Regions from separate parts of the Mesorhizobium sp. M1142 genome, predicted to be linked through region 2. Evidence: predicted binding sites of a transcription regulator. Region 2 holds the regulator's gene; each other region holds the start of a gene.
What was found. The regulator PhoB, encoded in region 2, activates phosphate uptake and scavenging genes when phosphate is short. The targets are predictions, from matches to a motif close to TGTCATNNANCTGTCAT.

Region 1: NKH42_RS08965 (ceramide glucosyltransferase) is a predicted target of PhoB. The motif match lies at 2,460-2,476, and genes of this name have one in related genera.
Region 3: NKH42_RS10165 (PhoX family protein) is a predicted target of PhoB. The motif match lies at 4,177-4,193, and genes of this name have one in related genera.

What each region holds. Positions count from the first base shown of each region.
Region 1 covers NZ_JAMYMK010000004.1:106,817-114,672, reverse strand. The annotation lists gene NKH42_RS08970 (O-succinylhomoserine sulfhydrylase) at 1-1,165, shown strand, start outside; gene NKH42_RS08965 (ceramide glucosyltransferase) at 1,201-2,355, opposite strand; gene apaG (Co2+/Mg2+ efflux facilitator ApaG/CorD) at 2,584-2,976, shown strand; gene NKH42_RS08955 (Hsp33 family molecular chaperone) at 2,983-3,993, opposite strand; gene argF (ornithine carbamoyltransferase) at 4,156-5,067, opposite strand; gene NKH42_RS08945 (aspartate aminotransferase family protein) at 5,082-6,281, opposite strand; gene NKH42_RS08940 (GcrA family cell cycle regulator) at 6,637-7,161, shown strand; gene NKH42_RS08935 (magnesium and cobalt transport protein CorA) at 7,272-7,856, opposite strand, start outside.
Region 2 covers NZ_JAMYMK010000003.1:255,304-263,159, reverse strand. The annotation lists gene NKH42_RS07665 (sugar ABC transporter permease) at 1-496, opposite strand, end outside; gene xylF (D-xylose ABC transporter substrate-binding protein) at 639-1,679, opposite strand; gene NKH42_RS07655 (ROK family protein) at 1,964-3,208, shown strand; gene phoB (phosphate regulon transcriptional regulator PhoB) at 3,218-3,907, opposite strand; gene phoU (phosphate signaling complex protein PhoU) at 3,924-4,631, opposite strand; gene pstB (phosphate ABC transporter ATP-binding protein PstB) at 4,664-5,467, opposite strand; gene pstA (phosphate ABC transporter permease PstA) at 5,464-6,315, opposite strand; gene pstC (phosphate ABC transporter permease subunit PstC) at 6,319-7,308, opposite strand; gene pstS (phosphate ABC transporter substrate-binding protein PstS) at 7,368-7,856, opposite strand, start outside.
Region 3 covers NZ_JAMYMK010000005.1:6,514-14,369, forward strand. The annotation lists gene NKH42_RS10150 (ABC transporter permease) at 1-695, shown strand, start outside; gene NKH42_RS10155 (MarR family winged helix-turn-helix transcriptional regulator) at 830-1,318, shown strand; gene NKH42_RS10160 (GNAT family N-acetyltransferase) at 1,318-1,998, shown strand; gene NKH42_RS10165 (PhoX family protein) at 2,103-4,109, opposite strand; gene NKH42_RS10170 (hypothetical protein) at 4,312-4,650, shown strand; gene NKH42_RS10175 (phosphatase PAP2 family protein) at 4,665-5,366, shown strand; gene NKH42_RS10180 (helix-turn-helix domain-containing protein) at 5,681-5,950, shown strand; gene NKH42_RS10185 (SulP family inorganic anion transporter) at 6,131-7,843, shown strand.

The sequences.
Region 1 (7,856 bases), on a different contig from region 2:
GCCTCAGACCGCACTCGTGCATGCCGGGACGCTGCGTTCCGGCTTCGGCGAGACCTCCGAGGCGATGTATCTCACCCAAGGCTATGTCTACGAGACGGCGCAAGCGGCGGAGGCCCGCTTCAAGGGCGAGGAGCCGGGCTTCATCTATTCGCGCTATGCCAATCCGACGGTCGACATGTTTGAGAAACGCATGTGCGCGCTGGAAGGAGCCGAGGACGCGCGCGCGACGGCATCCGGCATGGCGGCGGTGACGGCAGCACTGCTGTGTAGCGCCAAGGCGGGCGACCATATCGTGGCGGCGCGCGCGCTGTTCGGCTCCTGCCGCTGGGTGATCGAGACGCTGGCGCCGAAATACGGCATTGAGGCAACGCTGGTCGACGGCACCGACATCGCCAATTGGGAAAAGGCGGTCAAGCCAAACACCAAACTGTTTTTCCTGGAAAGCCCTACCAATCCAACGCTGGAGGTAGTCGACATTGCCGCCGTCGCGGCACTTGCCAATTCGATCGGCGCCAGGCTGATCGTCGATAATGTCTTCGCTACGCCCTTGCAGCAGAAACCCCTGCAGCTCGGCGCCCACATCGTCGTCTATTCGGCCACGAAGCATATTGACGGCCAGGGGCGTTGTCTTGGCGGCATCGTTCTGTCGGACAAGAAATGGATCGACGAGAATCTGCATGACTATTTCCGCCACACCGGCCCCAGCCTCTCGCCCTTCAATGCCTGGACGCTGCTGAAAGGCCTGGAGACGCTGCCGCTACGCGTACGCCAGCAGACGGAAAGTGCCGGCCGCATCGCGGATTTCCTGGCCGAGCGCCCGCAAATCGCCCGCGTCATCTATCCCGGCCGCGCCGACCACCCGCAAGCGGCCGTGGTCAAGAAGCAGATGTCAGGCGGCTCGACGCTGATTTGCTTCGATGTGAAGGGCGGCAAGCAGGCGGCCTTTGCCTTCCAGAACGCACTCGACGTCGTGCTGATTTCCAACAATCTCGGCGACGCCAAGAGCCTGATCACCCATCCGGCGACGACCACACACAAGAACTTGACTGATGAAGCCCGCGCCGAGCTCGGCATCGGACCGGGAACGCTCAGGCTGTCAGTCGGCCTTGAGGACGCCGACGACCTGCTCGAAGACATCGAGCAGGCACTGAGAGTTGCCGGATAAGGGCGGGCCGAACAGAGGCAGCGGGGACGTGCCGATCAGGCGCCGGACGGGGTCTCTTCCAGCTCCGCGACAGTCTTTGTCTGGATAGTCATCACGTTGCCGCGCCAGTCGACGGCGCCGCTCAGCCATCCGCGCGCCCAAATGGCGGGAAGCATCAGGTCTCGTGCCATCATCGCCGGGATCGTGCGCGGCGACAGGTGCCATCCCTTGGCCGAGGCCAAGGCGCATTCCGGCAGGTAGGCCGCGACCAGCACGGCGATGGCGGTTGCCGGCAGGCTGACGCCGGCGTCAGCCGCAGCGATCAGTGCAAGCACTAGCGGCGGTGCCGCGCCGATCAGGATTTCGGGGGCAAAGAACAGTGCAAAGGTGACGCGGCGCAGCCGCGCCCAGCGCGCCTGCCGTGACCAGATCTCGCCAAGCGTGCGCCGGCCGAGCGGCTGTTCGAAGGGAGAGGCGACAAGATTGACCCGCAGTCCGAGCCCATTGACCAGCTTGGTCGCGGCGGCGTCCTCGGCGATCTCGGCGGCAAGCGCGCGGATGCCGCCATTGGCATCGAGCATTGGCTTGTTCCACAACATGCTCTTACCCTGGGCGAAGCCGAGGCCGAGCGCCTCTCCAGCGTACTGCCAGCGTGCCTGCAGCGTGTTGAGAAAGGCGCATTCGACCTCCCCCCAGAAGCCGTCCGGCCGCGAGCCGATCGGCGTCGAGCAGACGAGGCCAGTGTCGTGCCGCCACGCCGCCATCAGGTACTGGACGTAGTCGCTCGGCATAAGCACGTTGGAATCGGCAAGGATGACCCAGCGATAACGCGCCGCCTCCCAACCCTTCACGCAATTGTTGAGTTTTGGATTGCCGCTGATGCGGTCGTCACCGACCAGAAGGCGGGCGCGAATAGCTGGAAAGCGCGCCATTGCGGCGGTGATCGGCTTGACCACCGGGTCGTCGGCATGGGCGACACAGAAGATGAGTTCGTAGCGCGGCCAGTCGAGTGAGAAGGCGCGCTCCAGCGTCTCTTCGGCAAACGGCTCGACGCCGCGCGCCGGGATGACGATCGATACCGGCGGCGCGTTGGCCGCGGGCGGTGCAATACTGGCTGGTCGCTTCAGCTTCTGCGAAGCTAACAGGATGCTGGCGAGATTTGAAAGAAGGAGGGCTATGGAAAGGAGGGCGGCTGCGTATGTCGGTTCCATCGAGATCTGGTCACTCCAGAAATGCCGGCCGCATGACAGCCGTTTTCAACAATTCGACAGAACGCTGAGTCGTCCGGCACAAGCCTGCACACCATCATTGTCATGTGTCACTCAAATGACATTGTTTTTCGGCACCTGCGCTTGAGATCGGGCAAGAAGATGCTGCGCATCGTTGACCAAACTGCGCTGAGCATCGAAAGTTCCATCTACATTGCTTTGGAGCAGTTTATGTACAGCGCCGTCACCCGCAACATCGAAGTGCAGGTCAGGCCGTTCTATCTGGAGGATCACTCCGATCCGCCGCAAAACCGCTATGTCTGGGGCTACCAGGTGACCATCGACAATCAGTCGGATGAGTTCGTGCAGCTTCTTTCACGCTACTGGCACATCACCGACGGTACCGGCAAAGTCGAGGAAGTGCGCGGCACCGGGGTCGTCGGCGAGCAACCCGGACTCAACCCCGGCGACAGCTATCAGTATACGTCCGGATGCCCGCTCTCGACCCCGTCCGGCATCATGGTCGGGCACTACACAATGCGCAACAAGCGGGGCGAGACGTTCGACGTCGCCATCCCCGCCTTCTCGCTCGATTTGCCGGGCACGCGGCGCACCGTCAATTGAGGGCCGTCATCCAGCCGCTGCAAACTCCGCCGGGTCGAAGTCATATTGCTTCGAGCAGAATTCGCAGGCGACGTGAATGCTGCCATCCTCGGTGCTGTCCCTGATCTCCTCGGCGGAAAAGCCTTCGAGAATGCCGCGGATCTTCTCCCTCGAGCATGAGCACTGGTCGGCGACCGGCACGCCGCCGAACACGCGGACGCCATGCTCGTGGAAAAGCCGGTAAAGCAGCCGTTCGGCGCCGATCGTCGGATCGATCAGCTCGGTCGGTTCAATGGTACCAAGCAGCGCCAGCAGCTCCTGCCAGGAATTGTCGGTCGGGTCATGGATTTCCTCACGCGGATCGCCGTCGCCACCGGGAAGGTCGGGTACGCGCATACGCTCCGCCGACTGCGGCAGGAATTGCGCCAGCAGGCCACCGGCCCGCCATTGCTCGCGGGCACCGCCGACGCCGGGCGTCAGAAGCTTGGCAACCGAAAGGCGGAGGTCCGTCGGAATCTGCTCCGACTGGCGGAAATAGGTGCGTGCGGCATCTTCCAGTGTGACGCCGTCGAGCTGGACGATGCCCTGGTAGCGCTGCGTGTGAGCGCCCTGGTCAATGGTCAGCGCCAGGACGCCGCTGCCGAGCAGCGTCTGCGGTGACGTCTCGCCGGCAGAAGTCAAAGCCTGCAGCCGGTCGGCATCGAAGCGGGCATAAGCGCGCAGCGCGTGCGGCGTGGAGAAATCGGCGACCAGCATGTCGACCGGCCCGTCGGTGCGGGTCTGCAGAATGAACTTGCCCTCGAATTTCAGCGAAGTTCCGAGCAGTACCGTCAGCACACAGGCTTCGGCCAGGAGCCGGGCGACCGGCTCGGGATAGTCGTGGCGGCTGAGAATGGCGTCGAGCATCGGCCCGAGCTGGACGGTGCGGCCGCGCACGTCGAGCGGGCCGACCTCGAACGGCAAGACATGATCGTCGCCGGCGTAGCCGAATTCGCCGAGCTTGGGTTTATGTTCAGCCAATTGATGAGTTTCCAACATGACAAAGCTCCGGGGCGCGGCGATGCCGCCCTCCGGGGCGCATGCGACGAGACGCGCTCGATTTGCGTGATGCGCCTGAGATAGGCACCACCCACTCCCGGATCAAGGCGGCCCGGATCAAGGCGGCGCAGATCAGGCCGGCCCGGATCATCGCGGCCCGTATCAAGCGCCCAGGCACCAGGCCAGGACCGCCTTCTGGGCATGGAGCCGGTTCTCGGCCTCATCGAACACCACAGAATGCGGTCCGTCGATGACCTCGTCGGTAACCTCCTCACCGCGATGCGCCGGCAGACAGTGCATGAACAGCGCGTCCGGCTTGGCTTTCGCCATCAGTGCCGCATTGACCTGATAGGGCAGGAAGACATTGTGGCCGCGGGCACGGTGCTCCTGGCCCATCGACACCCAGCAGTCGGTGACGATGCAGTCGGCCTCGTGAACGGCCTCCTCGGGCGAGCGGGTGAATTTCAGCTTGCCGCCATTGGCTTTCGACCAGTCGACATGCTTCTGAGCCGGTTCGCTGCCCTCGGGCACGGCGACGTTCAGCTTGAATTGGAACCGCGCAGATGCCTCCAGGAGCGAATGCAGCACGTTGTTGCCGTCGCCGGTCCAGGCGATCGTCTTGCCGGCCACCGGACCGCGGTGCTCTTCGAAGGTCATGATGTCGGCCATCAGCTGGCAGGGATGGGTCTCGTCGGTCAGCCCGTTGATGACGGGGACCGTAGCGTTTTCCGTCAGTTCCAACAGCCGGTCATGCGAGGTGGTGCGGATCATGATGGCATCGACATAGCGCGACAGCACCTTGGCCGTGTCGGCAATGGTCTCCGAGCGGCCAAGCTGCATCTCGGTGCCGGTCAGCATGATCGTCTCGCCACCCAACTGCCGCATGCCGACGTCGAACGATACGCGCGTGCGCGTCGACGGCTTGTCGAAGATCATCGCCAGCACCTTGCCTTCGAGCGGCTTGCTGCGTTCTCCGGCCTTGAGCCTTGCCTTTCGCACAGCTGCGTCGTCGAGCATGAAGCGCAGATCGCCTTCGGAAACGGCAGAAAGATCGGTAAAATGGCGAAGGGACATCAGGAATTCCAGGATTACTTCGCAGCGGCAGCGACGATGGCATCCGCCAGGCTCTTGGCGCCGGCACGAATGCGCTCGAGCGCCTCGTGGATCTCGGCGTCAGTGACGGTGAGAGGCGGCAGCAGGCGGATAACGTTGTCGCCGGCCGGAACCGTCAAGAGATGCTGGTCACGCAGTGCCACCGTGACCTTGGTGTTGGGCATCGCGCATTTAAGCCCAAGCATCAGGCCGGTGCCCCTGATGCTTTCGATAACATCCGGAAATTCGTCGGCGACACCGGCGAGCCCCTGCTTCAACAGCAGCGCCTTGCGCCGGACGTCCTCGAGAAAGCCGTCTTCCAGCACCACGTCGAGCACGGCGTTGCCGACCGCCATCGCCAGCGGATTGCCGCCGAAGGTGGTGCCGTGCACGCCGGCGGTCATGCCGACCGCCGCCTGGTCGGTGGCGAGGCAGGCACCCATCGGGAAGCCGCCGCCGATGCCCTTGGCCACCGCCATCAGGTCGGGGGTGACGCCCGCCCATTCATGCGCAAACAGCTTTCCGGTGCGGCCGACGCCGCATTGGACCTCGTCGAAAATCAGAAGCAGTCCGTGCTGATCGCAGAGCTGCCTGAGCCGCTTCAGCGATTGTGTCGGCACTTGCCTGATACCGCCCTCGCCTTGCACCGGCTCGATCAGGATCGCCGCGGTTTCAGGCGTGATCGCCTTTTCGGCTGCATCCACATCGTCGAAGCCGACCTGGTCGAAGCCGTCGACCTTGGGACCGAAACCTTCCAGGTATTTGTACTGGCCGCCGGCGGCGATGGTCGCCAGGGTACGGCCGTGGAAGGCGCCTTCGAAGGTGATTGTGCGGTATCGCTCGGGATGGCCCTTGACGAAGTGGTAGCGCCGCGCCGTCTTGATGGCGCATTCGAGCGCCTCTGCGCCGGAATTGGTGAAAAACACCTTGTCGGCGAAGCTGGCGTCGGCCAGCCGCTCGCCGAGCCGGCTCTGTCCCGGAATCTCGTACAGATTGGAGACGTGCCAGAGCTTGGCGGCCTGCTCGGTGAGGGCCGCGACCAAATGCGGATGGCTGTAGCCCAATGAATTGACGGCGATCCCGCCGGCGAAATCGAGATATCGCTCGCCCTTATCGGTGACCAGCCAGGTGCCTTCACCGTGGTCGAAAGCCAGGGGTGCGCGAACAAAGGTCTCGAAAAGCGCCGAACCGCTCATTATATGCGTCTCCGGAACCGGAAAAATCAAAAAGCCGCCAAAGCGGCGGCCCTTGTGGCTTATCGTGTTTTTCGGCCGTGAAGTCAACGAAAAGGTCGCGCAAGGACGTGCGGCAAGCCCTCCAGCATAACGCCGGCTCATAAGCGACCGGGCAAGTTGGGGAAAACCGAAAAAACCGATTCGTGTTGGCCTTGGGACTCTTGTCACCGAGTCAGCGCATAAGGTAATTGTAGTAGAGAAATAACTAGATTTCGTGCGGCGGACCTAATCACCCGATATATGTGGTGTCTGCCCGGCAGAAGCCGGGTCGGGAATGGATTCCGATTGCCGCACGTTTCAGCAGGAGCGCGGTCTCATGAACTGGACTGACGAGCGAGTCGAACTTCTCAGAAAATTGTGGTCGGAGGGCCTCAGCGCCAGCCAGATCGCCGCACAGCTTGGCGGGGTCAGCCGCAATGCCGTCATCGGCAAAGTGCACCGGCTGAAACTGTCCGGTCGCGGACGCACGACCGCCTCACCGGCACGCCAGAAGAAGACGGTACAGGGATCGACGATCCAGAAATCGGTGTCTCGGGCAGCAAGCGCCACGCGCCATGCCACCACGTCGATGTCGATCGGTGCGACCGCGCTCAAGGCGCAGTTCGATGCCGAACCGGTGGCGCGCCACTATATCCGCCCGGTCGAGAACGTCGTCGTGCCGATCTCGCGGCATCTGCAACTCGTCGAGCTGAACGAGCGCACCTGCAAATGGCCGAATGGCGATCCGCTTTCGGAAGATTTCCATTTCTGCGGCAACGACGCCGCCGAAACCGGGCCCTACTGCAAGTACCACGCCCGCGTGGCGTTTCAGCCAGCATCGGAGCGGCGGCGGCATAGATAGGCAGTAGGCAGTAGGGGAAGATAGCGCTTCACAAGGGTCGTTTCGCCAACAACTCACTCCCGTATTGCCTATTCTCTACTGGCTACTGGCTACTGCCTATTCCCTTACCCTTACAGCCACCCATTCTTGCGAAACCGCCAGTAAAGAAACGTGCAGATCAGGGCAATTGCCGCCAGGACGGCCGGGTAGCCATATTCCATCCTCAGTTCCGGCATGTCGCTGAAATTCATGCCATAAATGCCGGCGAATGCCGTGGGCACGGCCAAGATGGCGGCCCATGAGGCAAGCTTCTTGGAAATCGCCGTCTCCTGGCTTTGACCGACCAGAAGGCTCGCCTCGAAGGCGAAAGCGAGAACCTCACGCAGGCTGTCGATCTTTTCCTGGACAGTGCGGATATGGTCGGTGACGTCGCGAAACAGCGGGTGCATGGCTGTGTGGATTTGCGGCAGATCGGCGCTGGTCAGCCGCCGGCAGACCTCCACCAGCGGCAGAGCAGCGTTGCGCAGGCGCAAGAGATCGCGGCGCAGCATGTAAAGCCGCTCGATATCGGAGCCGGTCATCGGTTTCAGCAGAACCTTGTCCTCGATCGCCTCGACCTCGTTTTCGATCTGCTCGAGCACGGGCATGTAGTTGTCGACGATGAAATCGAGAATGGCGTAGAGGACGAAATCCTCGCCCTTGGCGAGGGAATGCGG
Region 2 (7,856 bases):
GGTAAGCGATGATGTATCCCTGGAACGCTCCGATCAGAAGGCCGAGCGCCAGGCCAATGGCCAGCGCCAGGATCCAGATCCAGGGGTTGCCGAGTTGTAGACCGATCATTCGCACCAGGAAATGCACCTGCGCAAAGCCCATGACCACGCCGATCAGGCCTTCGGCGGAACCGACCGACAGGTCGATATTGCGCATGACGATAACCAGCACCATTCCGGCGGCCATTATGGCCACGGCGGAAGTCTGCACCGAGAGGTTCCAGAGATTGCGTGGCGTCAGGAAGGTCCGGCTGTCGAAGTCGAACGGATTGACGCCGAGCCGTACGCTGGAAACGACATGCAGGCCGACCCAGATGACCAACAGCGCGCCGACCATGCCGAGCATGCGGGTGTCGATCTCGGTTGCCTTGAGAAACCGGGCAACGATGCCGAGCTCGGATTCCCGCGCCCGGTCTGCCGTGCTGTCGACCGGCGTGTTGGAAGTCGTGTCGGTCATCATGTTTCTCCCGCCGGGTTGCCGTCTGCCGCGGATGCCGGAAGCAGCCTAGAAGTTATCCGCCGGAAGCGGAAAAACAATTCTTTTTGAAAAAACGCCGCGGCGAGCGGCCGCGGCGTTCGGACTTCTCGGAAACGTCGGCTCAGTTGCAGACCGCAACAGTGCCAGCCGCCACGCCGGCGCAGACCTCTTCTTTCTTGATCCAGCCGGCGTCGATGACGACGTTGAGGTTATCCTTGGTGATGGCGACCGGAGTCAGGAACAGCGACTTGACCGTGTTGCCGCCGGGCGTGGTGAAATCCTTCACGCCGGCAATGTCGGTCATCTGCTTGCCGTCGGCAAGCTGCGAGGCGATCTCGGCGGCGTTCTTGCCGAGCTCGCGCGCGTCCTTCCACACCGACACGGTCTGTGTGCCAAGCGCGATGCGGTTCAGTGCGGCGTGGTCGCCGTCCTGGCCCGAGACCGGAACCGATCCGGCCAGCCCTTGCGCCGTCAGCGCGGCGACGACGCCACCGGCGGTGCCGTCATTGGCCGCGACCACGGCATCGACCTTGTTGTCGTTGGCGGTCAGGAACTGTTCCATGTTCTTCTGAGCGTTGGCCGGCAGCCAGCCGTCCGTATAGGCCTCGCCGACATTCTTGATCTTGCCGCTGTCGATGGCCTCCTTCAGCACCTCCATCGAACCGGCAAACAGGAAATCGGCATTCGGATCGGAACCCGAACCCTTGATGAAGACGTAGTTGCCTTCCGGCTTCACCTTGAAGACTTCGCGGGCCTGCATGCGGCCGACTTCCTTGTTGTCGAAGGTCAGATAGAACACGTCCTTGTTCTCGATCAGCCGGTCATAGCCGACGACCGGGATGCCTTCGTCCAGTGCCTTCTGCACGGCCGGCCCGATGGCCGAGGCATCCTGTGCCAGGATGATCAGCGCATTGGCACCCTGCGAGATCAGGCTCTCGACGTCGGTGAGCTGCTTGCCGGGGTTGGACTGTGCGTCGGCGGAAATATACTTGTCGCCGGCGGCCTCGATGGCCGCCTTCATTGCGGCCTCGTCGGTCTTCCAGCGCTCTTCCTGGAAGTTCGACCAGGAAACGCCGATGACCTTGTCTTTCGCCTGCGCCACCGACGCCAGCGCCAGCGTCATGGCGACACCCGCCAGAATGGCGGTCGTGAATTTCTTCATCATATCCTCCCTGCGCCGCGTACGGCGTGACCAATTGCTCAACGACCAGCTTAGAAGCTCTAATTTTTTCGAGCCTCGAAAAAATACTGGCCCGATCTCCGGCTGCTGTCAACATCGATTGTGATGGATTTTGATGACTGTGCGAGTTTTTTCGAGCGTCGGAATAAACGATGACAGCGCCACCTGCATCTGACACTATTTGCCGCATCCGACACTATTTGTCGGACATTACCGACGGCTTCCGGTTCATGAGCGGCCGCGGCAACCGGGAGGAAAGCAAAACGATGTCGGTCGGAATCCGCCACGACGATTTGCGCCGGCGCAACCGGGCGATGGTGATCTCGGCGGTGCGCCGGGCCGGCCAGCCGTCGCGTACGGAGATCGCAGCCACCACCGGCCTCAGTCATTCAACCATATCGGCGATCTCCTCCGACCTGATACGGGAAGGCATCCTCGCCGAGAGCAAGGCAAGTGAGGCCGTTTCGTTGAAACGCGGTCGTCCGCAGGTCGGCCTCGCCCTCAACCCGGAAGCGGCGGCGGTGCTGACCGTGGTGTTGTCACTGAATTTCCTGTCGGCCGCCATTATCGACTATGCGGGACAGGTGGTCGCCGAGGAACAGCGCCGGCTGGACACGCTGACCATGCCGCGCGACGAGCTGATCCGCGAATGCATGGCCATCGTCCGGCGCCGGCTCGAGGACCCAGACCTTGACGCCCGCAGTGTCGCCCGCATCGCCCTGGCGATTCAGGGCATTACCGACTCCCCTGCACGCGCCATGCTGTGGTCGCCGATCACGCCGCAGACCGACATCGCCTTTGCCGACATGCTGGAAGACGAATTCGGTATCCCGGCCACGGTGGAGAACGACTGCAATATGATGGCGGTGGCTTTGCGCTGGCGCGATCCGGATCGCTATCGCGACGACTTCATCGCCATCCTGCTTTCGCATGGCATCGGTATGGGGCTTGTGCTGAAGGGCGAACTGTTCACCGGGACGCATTCCTCGGGCGGCGAATTTGGCCACATGATCCATCGTCCGGGCGGAGCGCTCTGCCGTTGCGGGCGGCGCGGCTGCATCGAAGCCTATGCCGGCAACTATGCCATCTGGCGCAACGCCAGGCAGATGAGCGAAGACAGCGAACCTATCGCCGACGTCAGCGACGCCGACATGCGCGCGCTGGCCGCCCGCGCGCGCGAGAAGGATGGGCCGGAACGCGAGGCCTACCGCAAGGCCGGCGAAGCGCTGGGTTTCGGTCTCGGCTCGCTGTTCGCGCTGATCGATCCGGCACCGGTCGCGATGGTCGGCGCCAGTGCCGCCGCCTTCGATCTGATCGAGCCGGCCTTGCGCAAGGCCATCGCCCAGACCGCCGGCGGCCAGCACTCGGGCTCGATCTCCTTCGATACCGAGCCGAACGAATTGCCGCTGATCCGCGAAGGCTGCGCGATGCGGGCGTTAAGCTTCGTCGACCAGGAGATTTTCGCGCCGGGCGCGCAAATGAGGCCCGGCGTCAGAAAGAACGTCGCCTGACCAGGCGGGTCAATCTTCCCTGATCGCATAGCCGGCACCGCGGATGGTGCGGATGACATCCGGCATGCGGCCGTTATTGACGGCTTTACGCAGCCGCCCGACATGGACGTCGACGGTGCGTTCGTCGATGTAGATCGTCTCGCCCCAGACATTATCGAGCAACTGGCTACGCGAGAAGACGCGGCCCGGATGCCGCATCATGAACTCGAGCAACCGGAATTCGGTCGGCCCGAGCCTGATTTCGCTCTTCTTGCGATAGACCCTGTGCGATTCGCGATCGAGCACGATGTCGCCGACCTTCAGCACGCTGGACAGCACTTCCGGCTTGGCGCGCCGCAGCAGCGCCTTGACCCTGGCCATGAATTCCGGCGTCGAAAACGGTTTGACGAGATAGTCGTCGGCGCCGGTCGAAAGACCGCGCACCCGATCGCTCTCCTCGCCGCGCGCGGTCAGCATGATGATCGGCAGCCGCTCGGTTTCGGGGCGCACGCGCAACCGGCGGCAGAGCTCGATGCCGGAAACCGCCGGTATCATCCAGTCGAGCACCAGAAGGTCGGGCACATTCTCCTGCAAACGGATCTCGGCTTCGTCGCCGCGTGTCACCACCTCGACCTGGTAGCCTTCGGATTCGAGATTGTAGCGGAGCAGCACGCCCAACGGCTCCTCGTCCTCCACCACCATTATGCGTGGTGCGATCATCGGCTGGGCACCCCCATCATGTCACCGGCGCGGACATTGTCGTTTCGTCCTGCTTCGGACGATTGACCGGCAATTGTTCGCCGGTCAGCACATAATACGCATTTTCGGCGATGTTGGTGACATGGTCGCCGATCCGCTCGAGATTCTTGGCGCAGAACAGCAGATGCGTGCAAGCAGTGATGTTGCGCGGATCTTCCATCATGTAGGTTAACAGCTCGCGGAACACGGACGTGTATTTGACGTCGATACGCTCGTCGGCGGCGCGCAGCTTGGCCAAGGCGGCCGCATCGCCTGCAGCATACTCCTCGATGACGCCCTGCACCTGGATGAGCACTAGCTGCGCCATCGCATCGATGGAATGCGATAGGTCGCGCGGCGTGGCGCTGAGGCCGACCGCGCTCACACGCTTGGCGATATTCTTGGCAAGGTCGCCGATGCGTTCGAGGTCGCCGGCCATGCGGATCGCTCCGACGACATGGCGCAGATCGTGAGCCATTGGCTGGCGCTTGGCGATCAGGGTGATGGCGCGATCGTCCAGTTCGCGTTGACGCGCATCCATGATGGCGTCGTCGGAGACGACGCGTTGCGCCAGCACGTTATCGGAATTCAACAGGGCCTTGGTCGCCCCGCCGACCATCGAACCGGCGAGGTCGGCCATGTCGCGGATCAGCTTGCTGATCTGCTCGAGATCCTCGTCGAAAGAAGCGACTGTGTGTTCGCCCATGGTCCTGTCCTCATATGCATGATCGGAACGGCTCAGCCGAAGCGGCCAGTGATGTAGTCCTGCGTGCGCTTCTCGCGGGGCGACGTGAATATCTTCTCGGTCCGGTCGAACTCGACCAGTTCACCCAGATACATGAAGGCGGTCTGGCGCGACACGCGCGCCGCTTGCTGCATGTTGTGGGTGACGATGACGATCGTGTAGTCGGCTTGCAGCTCGTCGATCAGTTCCTCGATCTTGGCCGTCGACAGCGGGTCGAGGGCCGAAGCCGGTTCGTCGAGCAGAATGACTTCCGGCTTCACTGCCACGGTGCGGGCAATGCAGAGCCGCTGCTGCTGGCCGCCGGACAGGCTCAAGCCGCTGGCGTTTAGCTTGTCCTTGACCTCGCTCCACAGCGCGGCCCGCTTCAACGCTTGCTCGACGCGGCCGTCCATCTCGGACTTGCCGAGATTCTCGTAGAGCCTGACGCCGAAGGCTATGTTCTCGTAGATCGACATCGGGAACGGCGTCGGCTTCTGGAATACCATGCCGATCTTTGTCCTGAGGAGGTTGAGATCCTGCGACCGGTCGAGAATGTTCTTGCCGTCGAGCAGCACCTGGCCCTCGGCGGTCTGTTTCGGGTAGAGCTCGTAGATGCGGTTGAAGACGCGCAGCAGCGTCGATTTCCCGCAACCCGAAGGGCCGATGAAGGCCGTGACGCTGCGCTCGGGCAGCGACAGGCTGATGTCCTTCAGCGCCTTGCTCTGGCCGTAGTAGAAGTTGAGGTTCTTGACCTCGATCTTCGTCTTCTCGGTGACCGTTTCGGTCATCGTCATGTCCGGGGACAACATCTGTGTCATCTGTCCTCTCTGCGTCCGGTAAGGCTGCGGGCGAGGATGCTCAAGCCCAGAACCGTCAGGGTGATTATGAGTGCGCCGGTCCACGCCAGTTGCTGCCATTCCTCGTAAGGGCTGAGAGCGAACTGGAAGATGGTCACCGGCAGGCTGGCCATCGGCGCGTTGATATTGCTGCTCCAGAACTGGTTGTTGAGCGCGGTGAAGAGCAGCGGCGCCGTCTCGCCGGAAATGCGTGCTATCGCCAGCAATATGCCGGTGACGATGCCGGACAATGCGGCGCGGTAGGCGACCGAACGGATCACCACCCAGCGCGGCGCGCCGATCGCGGCACCGGCTTCACGCAACGCGTTCGGCACCAGGTTGAGCATGTCTTCAGTGGTGCGCACGACCACCGGAATGACCAGGATGGCAAGCGCCACGGCGCCGGCAATGGCCGAGAAATGTCCCATTGGCCGCACCATCAATTCATAGACGAACAAGCCGATGATGATCGACGGCGCCGACAACAGGATGTCGTTGATGAAGCGGACGACGGTGGTGATGCGCGAAAAGCGTCCATACTCGGCCATGTAGGTTCCCGCCAGCACGCCGATCGGCGTGCCGACGACAACGGCGATGATCGTCATCAGCAGGCTGCCCGCGATGGCATTGAGCAGGCCGCCGGCCTCGCCCGGTGGTGGCGTCATCTCGGTGAAGACCGCGAACGAAAGCCCGGCTGTGCCCTTATAGACCAACGCACCGAGGATGAGCGCCAGCCAGGCAAGCCCGATGCCGGCGGCGACGACGCAAAGCGCCATCATCACCGAATTCCTGGCTTTGCGGCGGCTGTGGAGCGATGAGGATGTCGACATCGGTCAGGCTCCCGTACGGGCGTCGATCCGCATCAGCATATAGCGGGCGGCGGCAAGGATCAGGAAGGTGATGACGAACAGGATCAGGCCGAGCGCGACCAGCGAGGAGGTGTAGAGGTCGCCGTCGGCCTCGGTAAATTCATTGGCGATGGTCGCCGAAATCGTCGTGCCCGGTGCGAACAGGGAGGCACTGATGCGATGCGCGTTGCCGATGACGAAAGTCACCGCCATGGTTTCGCCGAGTGCCCGGCCGAGGCCAAGCATGACGCCGCCCATGATGCCGATGCGGGTATAGGGAATGACCACGCGCCGGGTCACTTCCCAGGTCGTGCAACCGATGCCGTAGGCCGATTCCTTCAGCACCGCCGGCACCGTATCGAAGACATCCTTGGTGATCGAGGTGATGAAGGGCAACACCATTATGGCGAGGATCAGCGCCGAGGTCAGAAGGCCGATGCCGTAAGGAGGGCCGGCGAAAAGGCTGGATAGTCCCGGCACGCCGTGGAAGATGTTGATGATGAAGGGCTGTATCGTCGTCTGCAGGAATGGCGCGAACACGAACAGGCCCCAGATACCATAGATGATCGAGGGAATGCCGGCCAATAGCTCGACCGCTATGCCGATCGGGCGCCTGAGCGGGCGCGGGCAGAGCTCGGTGAGAAAGATCGCAATGCCGATGCCGATCGGAACCGCGATCAGGATGGCGATGGCCGCCGTTACCAGGGTGCCGTAGATCGGCGCCAGTGCGCCAAATTTTTCCGTGACCGGATTCCAGCTCTCAGTCGTCAGGAAAGAAAAGCCGAAGGACGACAGCGCCTGCCATGAGCCGGCAAACAGCGAGATCGCGACACCGCCGAGGATGACCAGCACAAGGATTGCGGAAGCGCGGGTGAGTCCGCGAAATATGGCATCTGTGAGCGCGAAGCGCCGCACCGTAGCGTCCCTGGCCCGGGCTGCTGCAGATGATGGCATGGCATCGGAAGCGATGGTCATTGGGTCCTCGCGATTAAAGGCAACAGGGAGGGCGCCGTCGACGCCCTCCCTGGAGGAGATTACATAGCCGAGTAGAGCGGCTTGCCATCGTCGCCGACGACTTCCTTGGCCCACATGGCCTTGACGCTCTCAACCACCTTGTCGGGCATCGGAACGTAGTCCAGCTCGCCGGCCATCTCGTCGCCCTTGTCATACGCCCAGGCGAAGAATTTGAGCGCTTCGCCGGTGGTCGCGGCGTCGTCCGGCTTCTTATACAGGAGGATCCACGTCGCCGCCGTCATCGGCCAGGACTCGGCGCCCGGCTCATTGGCGAGGATCACCCCATAGCCCGGCTGCGAGCTCCAGTCGGCATTGGCCGCTGCCGCCGAGAACGCGGCTGCGGTGGGCTCGACCTTCTTGCCGTCCTTGTTGATCATGTCGGTGTGGGTGAGCTTGTTCTGCTTGGCGTAGGCGTATTCGACATAACCGATCGCGCCGCCGGTCTGGGAGACGTTGTTGGCAACGCCCTCATTGCCTTTGGCGCCGATGCCGACCGGCCATTCCACGGC
Region 3 (7,856 bases), on a different contig from region 2:
AGAGCATTGTTTCGCCGGTCATTTCGACGTCGCTCTATTTCGTCGTCTTCGGCTCGGCCATCGGCTCACGCATCACCGAGATCGACGGCATCAGCTACGGCGCCTTCATCGTGCCGGGGCTGATCATGCTGTCGCTGCTGACGCAGTCGATCTCCAACGCTTCTTTCGCCATCTATTTTCCGAAATTCGTCGGCTCGATCTACGAATTGCTGTCGGCACCTGTGTCCTATCTGGAGATCGTCATCGCCTATGTCGGGGGTGCGGCGACAAAGTCGATCGTGCTTGGCCTGATCATCCTGGCGACGGCCTCGCTGTTCGTGCCGCTTCACATCGAGCATCCGTTCTGGATGCTCGCCTTCCTGGTGCTGACGGCGGTGACCTTCAGCCTGTTCGGCTTCATCATCGGCATCTGGGCGAAGAGCTTCGAGCAGCTGCAGCTGGTGCCGCTGCTGATCATCACGCCGCTGACCTTCCTCGGCGGCAGCTTCTATTCGATCAACATGCTGCCGGGCATCTGGCGCACGGTGACGCTGTTCAACCCGGTCGTCTACCTGGTCAGTGGCTTCCGCTGGAGTTTTTACGGCAAGTCCGACGTTTCGGTCGGCGTCAGCCTCGGCATGACGGTTGTTTTCCTGCTCGTCTGCATAGCAATCGTCGCCTGGATCTTCAGGACCGGCTACCGGCTGCGCAACTGATCGACTGGCCTGCCAGGCAAAGCAGCCTTATCAGTCAACGGAAACAGCGCTGAGTGCAGCCCTTGCGACGATGCCCTTGATCTTCATGTTTTGTTATATATCATGTTATTGTTTTTCGCGAGACGGATTGGTTTATGGAAGACATCACACGATCGCTTGGCTTCTTGTGCCTGGGCAGCAGGATGAAGCGTATAGGCGAGCAACTGCAAGCGGAGGCGCAGCGCCTGCTCGACCGGCTGGATGTTCCGGTTCAGGCGAGCCAGTACCCACTGCTGGCCGCGCTCGACAGGCTGGGCCCGCTGCCTGTCGGGGAACTGGCGCAATCGCTCGGCATCGCGCAGCCAGGTATAACGCGAAGCGTCTCGCTTCTGGCCGGACTGGGATTGCTCGAGGTCAGTCAGTCGACCGATGACCAGCGGCGCAGGATTGTCTCTCTCACTCGGGACGGCCGGCGGCTGGTCGATGTCGCAAAGCGCGAGGTCTGGCCGCGCATCGAAAACGCCGTTGCGGATTTGTGCGCGGATCTTTCGGGGCCGCTTCTTGAGCAGCTGACCGCCATCGAGGACGGCCTCGCCGCGGCTCCTCTCGACCGTCGAGTGAAAAATCCGGAGGGCGCGGCGTAATGAGACACCTGCTCGACCGCCCTATCTGGAGCGCACTTCAGACGCGACATCGGGCGTTCGCGCAAGGTAATGACCTCGCCAGGCAGTATCGGCCGTCGATCGTTCCATTCGCCGCCACTGGCGCCGACGACGCGGAAAGCCTGCGGACGCTCGAACAGCTTGTCTCCGCGGGCGAGAGTGTCATTCTGCTTCAGTCGGACGCCATTGCTCTGCCCGCGGGGCTTTTTGCGACTTCGACCGCAGCCGGGGTTCAAATGATTGCCGAGCGGCCGTTGCAAACCGTGTCTGACCAACGTGTGCAACATCTGACCCGAGACGATGCGGCTGAGATGCTCGCCCTGGCATTGCTCACCAAGCCTGGCCCATTCACGCTCGAAGCCTTGAGCCTGGGCGATTTTTGGGGCGTGAAAATCGAGGGCAGACTTGTGGCAATGGCCGGCGAGCGCATGAAGCAACCTGGCTATACCGAACTCAGCGGGGTGTGCTCACATCCGGAATTTCGCGGCGGTGGCCTAGGCAAGCTGCTGTCCCTGTTCGTGGCAAACCGGATAGTGGCGCGCGGCGAAGTTCCCTATCTCCACGCCTATGCCAGCAACGCCACGGCCATCAGACTATACGAGTCCATTGGCTTCAGGTTGCGAAGCACAATGAATGTGGCCGTGGTTCAGCGCACCGAATGATTAGTCGGCGCATGATGCGCAGCATGGATGCATCCCATATCAGGAAAGGAAGGATTTCGCATCCACCGAAATCCTTCCTCGAGACTGCAAGGCCTTCCTGCGTCTCAGACCGCGATCTTGCCGCCGCCTTGCCTGGTGATGGCAACGACCGCCGGGCGCACCGGCATGTCCGGCTTGAAGTCAGGCCAGCGGGTCGACAAATCCTCATAATAGGAGGGACGCCCAAAAGCCTCCCAGTCCTCGCCACCGTCGCCTGGATGCTGGACGGCAACGAAAGCAGTCTGGTCGTCCGGCGCAAACAGGGGACCACACATTTCGGCGCCGATCGGCACACGGAAGAACAGCTTTGAGGTCGCCCGCGCCGGGCCTTCCGTGTCGACCGCCCACAGGCCGTCGGTGCGGCCTGTGGCCTTCGGGCCCTGGCCGTCGGTAGCAACCCAGAGGCGGCCGGCCGAATCGACCGCGCAATTGTCCGGCATGCCGAACCAGCCATTGGCAGTGGTTGCGGTGGAGAAGGTGGCGCCGATTTCGGCCACGGCGGGATCGCCGCATTTCAGCAGGATTTCCCACTTGCCCTTGGTCGCAGCGAAATCACCGCCATCCTCGACGATCTCAATGATATGGCCAAAGGCGTTTTCGGCGCGCGGATTGGCGGCGTCGACCTGGTCGGCCTTGCGCTTCGAATTGTTGGTCAGCATGACATAGACCTTGCCATTGGCGGCATTGGGCTGGATGTCTTCCGGGCGGTCCATCTTGGTGGCGCCAAGCAGGTCGGCGGCACGGCGCGTCTCGATCAGCACGTCGGCCTGGCTGGCAAAGCCGTTTGCCGCTGTCAGCGGTCCCTGGCCGAAGACGATCGGCAGCCATTCGATTGAACCGTCCTCGGCGAACTTGGCGACATGCAAGGTGCCGTCGTCGAGCAAATTCATGTTGGCGGCGCGATCGTCCGGATTGAACTTGCCTGTGGTGACGAACTTATAGACATAGTCGAAGCGCTCGTCGTCGCCGAGGTAGAAGACGACACGGCCATCCTTGGCGACGATCGATTCTGCGCCCTCATGCTTGAAGCGGCCCATGGCGGTGCGCTTCCTCGGCACCGACGTCGGATCCTGGACGTCGACCTCGACGATCCAGCCGAAGCGGTTCGGCTCGTTCGGCTCCTTGCCGATATCGAAACGGTCGTGATGCGCCGCCCATTCATAGGCGCCTTCGGGAATGCCGAGGCGCTTGTAATTGGCCGCCTCGTTATGGCTCTGCGGCAGCTCGCCCGAGAAATAGCCGTGGATGTTCTCCTCGGCCATGACATAGGTGCCCCACGGCGTGACGCCGCCGGCGCAGTTGTTGAGGGTGCCGATGACCTTCGTGCCGCTCGGGTCGGCGCTGGTCTTGACGCGGTCGTGGCCGGCGACGGGACCCGACAGTGCCATCTCGGTGTTGGAGGTGATGCGGCGGTTGAGCTTGCCGTCGCGCACGACCTGCCATTTGCCGGCTTCTTTGCGGATCTCGACAATGGTGCCGCCATGCGCGGCCATCTCGACATCGACTTGCTCCTTGCTGAGGGGCGCCTGCTTGGCTTTGCCATCGACGATGGTGACGAGGCCCGGGAACATCAGATGCGGATTGGTGTATTCGTGGTTGACGACCAGCAGGCCATGCTCGGCCGAGCCGCCGATCGGGATATAACCGACATAGTCGTTGTTGTAGCCGAATTGTCTGGCCTGGGCTTCCGCCGACTGTTTTGTCGGATCGAATTCCGGCGAATCGGCGAACAGGGGATCGCCCCAGCGCAGCAGCACGTCGGCGTCATAGCCAGGTGCGACGTGATGCTTGTCGTCGATGCCGGCCTCGAGCTCGTCGAAAGCGAAAGCGGAGCCTTCGGCGGCGCGGGCGTTGTCGGCGGCGATCAGCGCCAGCGGGCTAACGGTAGCGGCTATGGCCGAGACGGCAAGCGAGCCCTTGAGGAAGCCGCGGCGCGAGAACCGCGCGGCGATGATCTCACCCATGGTGCGGTTGTCGGTGGGATTGGCTCCTGGCCCATCGTTTTCCTCGAGCAGGCTGGTGCGGAAATGGGCGTCAGGGGTGCGATGTTCGGTCGAGCGCTGTTCAGTCATGGGGGCCTGCCTCTGGCTGGATGGATTGCTGGAGCGTGTTGCCTGGCCAATCCGGTATTACCGGCAGGTCACAGTTTGATGACATGCCGGCTAATTGCCACCTGCGATTTCGTATCCAACATCAGCCCCGCTTGACCGCGACCGGCGCTTCGGAAACAAGAGCTGCGGCAGGCGCGTAGGGACCGCATCGGGAGGAACAAAAGTGAGTTTCTGGGGACTTGGGCAGCTCTGCGTTTCGACGGTGATCTTTCTGCTGGCGGCCATGGCCGCAAAACAGTGGGGGCTGGCGCCGAGCCTCGGCAAGATCGTGCTGACGTTGGCGCTCTATTCGCTGGGCAATCTGATCATGCTGAGGCTGATCCGTGAATTCGGCATGTCGGTGTCGTTCAGCCTGTCGGCGGTGATCCAGCTGGTGTCGGTGAATGTGGTGGCGCTGGTCTTCTTCGGCGAGCGCGTCAATGCCTTGCAGGCAACCGGCATTGTGCTTGCCATCGCAGCTGTGGCGCTGATCACGCTCGGGCCCTATCTGCAAAGGCTGTAGCTGCGATCGGGCCGATGAAGAAGATTGCAAGCAGACTGCGCAACTGGCTGGAGTTCCCGGTTCTGCTGGCCGGGCTGGTCATTGCCGGCGGGCTGTGGGGGTTCGAAGAACTGATGGAGCTGGCGCGGGCGACCACGCCGCATGCCTTCGACACCGAAATCCTGCTTGCCTTCCGCAAGGCCGGCCAGCCCGACAATCCGATCGGACCGGCGTGGCTGGAAGGAGCGATGCGCGACGTCACCAGCCTCGGCAGCGCCAGCGTACTGGTGCTGATCACGGCAGCAATGATCGTCTATCTGCTCCTTATCCGCAGGCCAGGCGCGGCGCTTCTCATGTTCGTCGCAGTGGCGGGCGGCCAGCTCCTGTCAAGCGTGCTGAAATTCGATATCGACCGGCCGCGCCCCGATCTGGTCTCGCATCTCGCCGATGTGGCATCGCTTTCGTTTCCGAGCGGCCACGCCATGCTGTCGGCGGTGACGTATTTGACGCTGGGCAGCATGGCGGCACGGTTTTTGCCCGGGCGCACAACGAAGATCTATGTGCTCGTGCTGGCGGTGCTGACGACGGTGCTGGTCGGCATCAGCCGCATCTATCTCGGCGTCCACTGGCCGTCCGACGTGCTGGCCGGCTGGTGCGCCGGCTTTGCCTGGGCGATGCTGTGCTGGCTGGCGGCACGATTGCTGCAGCGATGGCTAGGGCGGGCCGACGGCACCTGACGTCGGCCGGACTACTTCAAATCAGCCTGTTGATCAGGCCATGTCCGCAGCCTGCCAGCAGGAAAACCATCGACAGCAAGACTGTCGAGGTCGCCAACGCTTTGAATGTCTTCACCTGCTCATCCCTTTTAAGGTCGTACCTGTGAAATCGGTACCGCAATGGATGTCCCGCCTAACGATGTCGAGGTTTGTAGCATGCCAGCGCACCGGCTGGCAAAGACTGTTGCATGTTTCACATATGCAAGATGATGTTTGACCCATCATTATGAAGGTATTATACGTGATACTGCAGAACTCAGACGGGGTTTTGACCGATGATCACTGCCGCGCAGATGCGTGCCGCGAGGGCGCTGGCCGGCATCGATCAGAAGACCCTCGCCGAGCGCGCCGGGGTTTCGCTTCCAACCATTCAGCGCATGGAAGCGAGCGACGGCGTGGTCCGGGGCGTGGTCGATACGCTGATGAGGGTCATCCAGGCCCTTGAAGAGGCCGGGGTCGAGCTGATCGGCGAGAACCAGGCGAGCGAGCGTGGCGGCAGGGGCGTTCGCCTCAAGCCTGTCACGCCGCAGAACCCGCAAGGCTGACGCTACTGCCGCATCGCCGAAAATCAAATTCGATTTTCGGATAGTCCGATGCGCGGGTCAAAAGTGTTGGGGCGTATCTGTGCGCCTATTTGGACGCACGCCGCTCCAAGTCGCGACGGCGACCGCCGACAGTCCTGCCGACGATCCCGCCGCTCCTTGGTTTCATGCGGAAGGCACTCGATGGATCAGACGCAGCGGGCAGTGCATCAACCGGCGCGGCCGACATTTTCCGAACTGTTCACCCCGAAGCTGGTGACGGTGCTGCGCGAGGGCTACACGCTCACGCATTTCAAGGCGGATGCCATCGCCGGGCTGACTGTCGCCATCGTTGCGCTGCCGTTGTCGATGGCAATTGCCATTGCTTCAGGCGTGACGCCGGAGCGCGGGCTCTACACCTCGATCATTGGCGGATTCCTGGTCTCGGCGCTTGGCGGCAGCCGTTTCCAGATCGGCGGCCCGGCCGGCGCCTTCGTTGTGCTTGTGGCGGCGACGGTGGCGCGGGTTGGCGTCGACGGCTTGCTGCTGGCGACGATGATGGCCGGCGTGTTCCTGCTTGCCATCGGCTATCTCAGACTTGGCACCTACATCAAATTCATCCCCTACCCGGTGACCGTCGGCTTCACCGCCGGCATCGCTGTCATCATCTTCTCCGGCCAGATCGTCGAACTGTTCGGGCTGAAGCTCGCCGGCAAGGAGCCAGGGCCGCTGGTGCCGAAGCTGATGGCCATCGGCGAAGCGGCCGGAACAATCAACCTCGCCGCAACTGCGGTGGCGGCACTGACCATCATCACCATTGCGATGTTGAAGCGGTTTCGGCCGAAGTGGCCGGCTATGCTGATTGCCATCGGACTGGCATCCCTCGTCGTCGCATTGCTCGCCATGCCGGCCGAGACGATCGGCACGCGCTTCGGCGGCATCCCGCGCAGCCTGCAATGGCCGGCCTTCCCGCCGCTCAGCCTCGACAGGATAATCGACGTGCTGCCGGACGCCATCGCCTTTGCGCTGCTCGGGGCGATCGAATCGCTGCTGTCGGCCGTCGTCGCCGACGGCATGACCGGAAGGCGGCATCGCTCCAATTGCGAGTTGGTGGCGCAAGGCTTCGCCAATATCGCCTCCGCCTTGTTCGGCGGCATATGCACCACTGGCACCATTGCCCGCACCGCGACCAATGTACGGGCCGGCGCGCATGGACCGGTCTCAGGCATGATGCACTCGGCCATTCTGCTTGCTCTGATGCTGGCGGCGGCACCGCTGGCCAGCTATATCCCGCTTGCAGCACTTGCCGGCGTGCTGGCGGTGGTGTGCTGGAACATGTTCGAGAAACAGGCCTTCGCCACCTTGCTGCGCGCCTCGCGCGGCGATGCGCTGGTACTGATGGCGACGTTCCTGATCGTCATCTTCCGCGACCTGACCGAAGGCATCGTCGTCGGCTTCGCGCTAGGCTCGATCCTGTTCATCGACCGCATGGCCAAGAGCATCGCGGTGGAGGCGGACCATCAATCCTTGGTGCAGGAAGACGTCGCCGACCGAGCCAGCGCTTATGATTCCAGCGAGGCGAGCGATGCCGACACCGTGGTCTACCGGATATCGGGCGCCTTTTTCTTCGGCGCCGCCTCGACCGTCGGCACGGTGCTGGACCGCATCGCCGACCAGCGCAAGAACTTCATCCTCGACTGTTCGGCGGTGCCGTTCTTCGATTCGACGGCGGCCAATGTCATCGAGGGCGCGGCCCACAAGGCCAAGCGCGCCGGCGTTCGCTTTATTATCTCAGGCGCTTCACCGCAGACACGCCGCATGCTGATCAACCACGGTGTCAAGCGGCCGCTGGTGACTTATGCCGCATCGATCACGGATGCGCGGGCGCAGCTGAAGAAAGCCGCGCCCGCCGCCTGAGCTGGCAACTGCC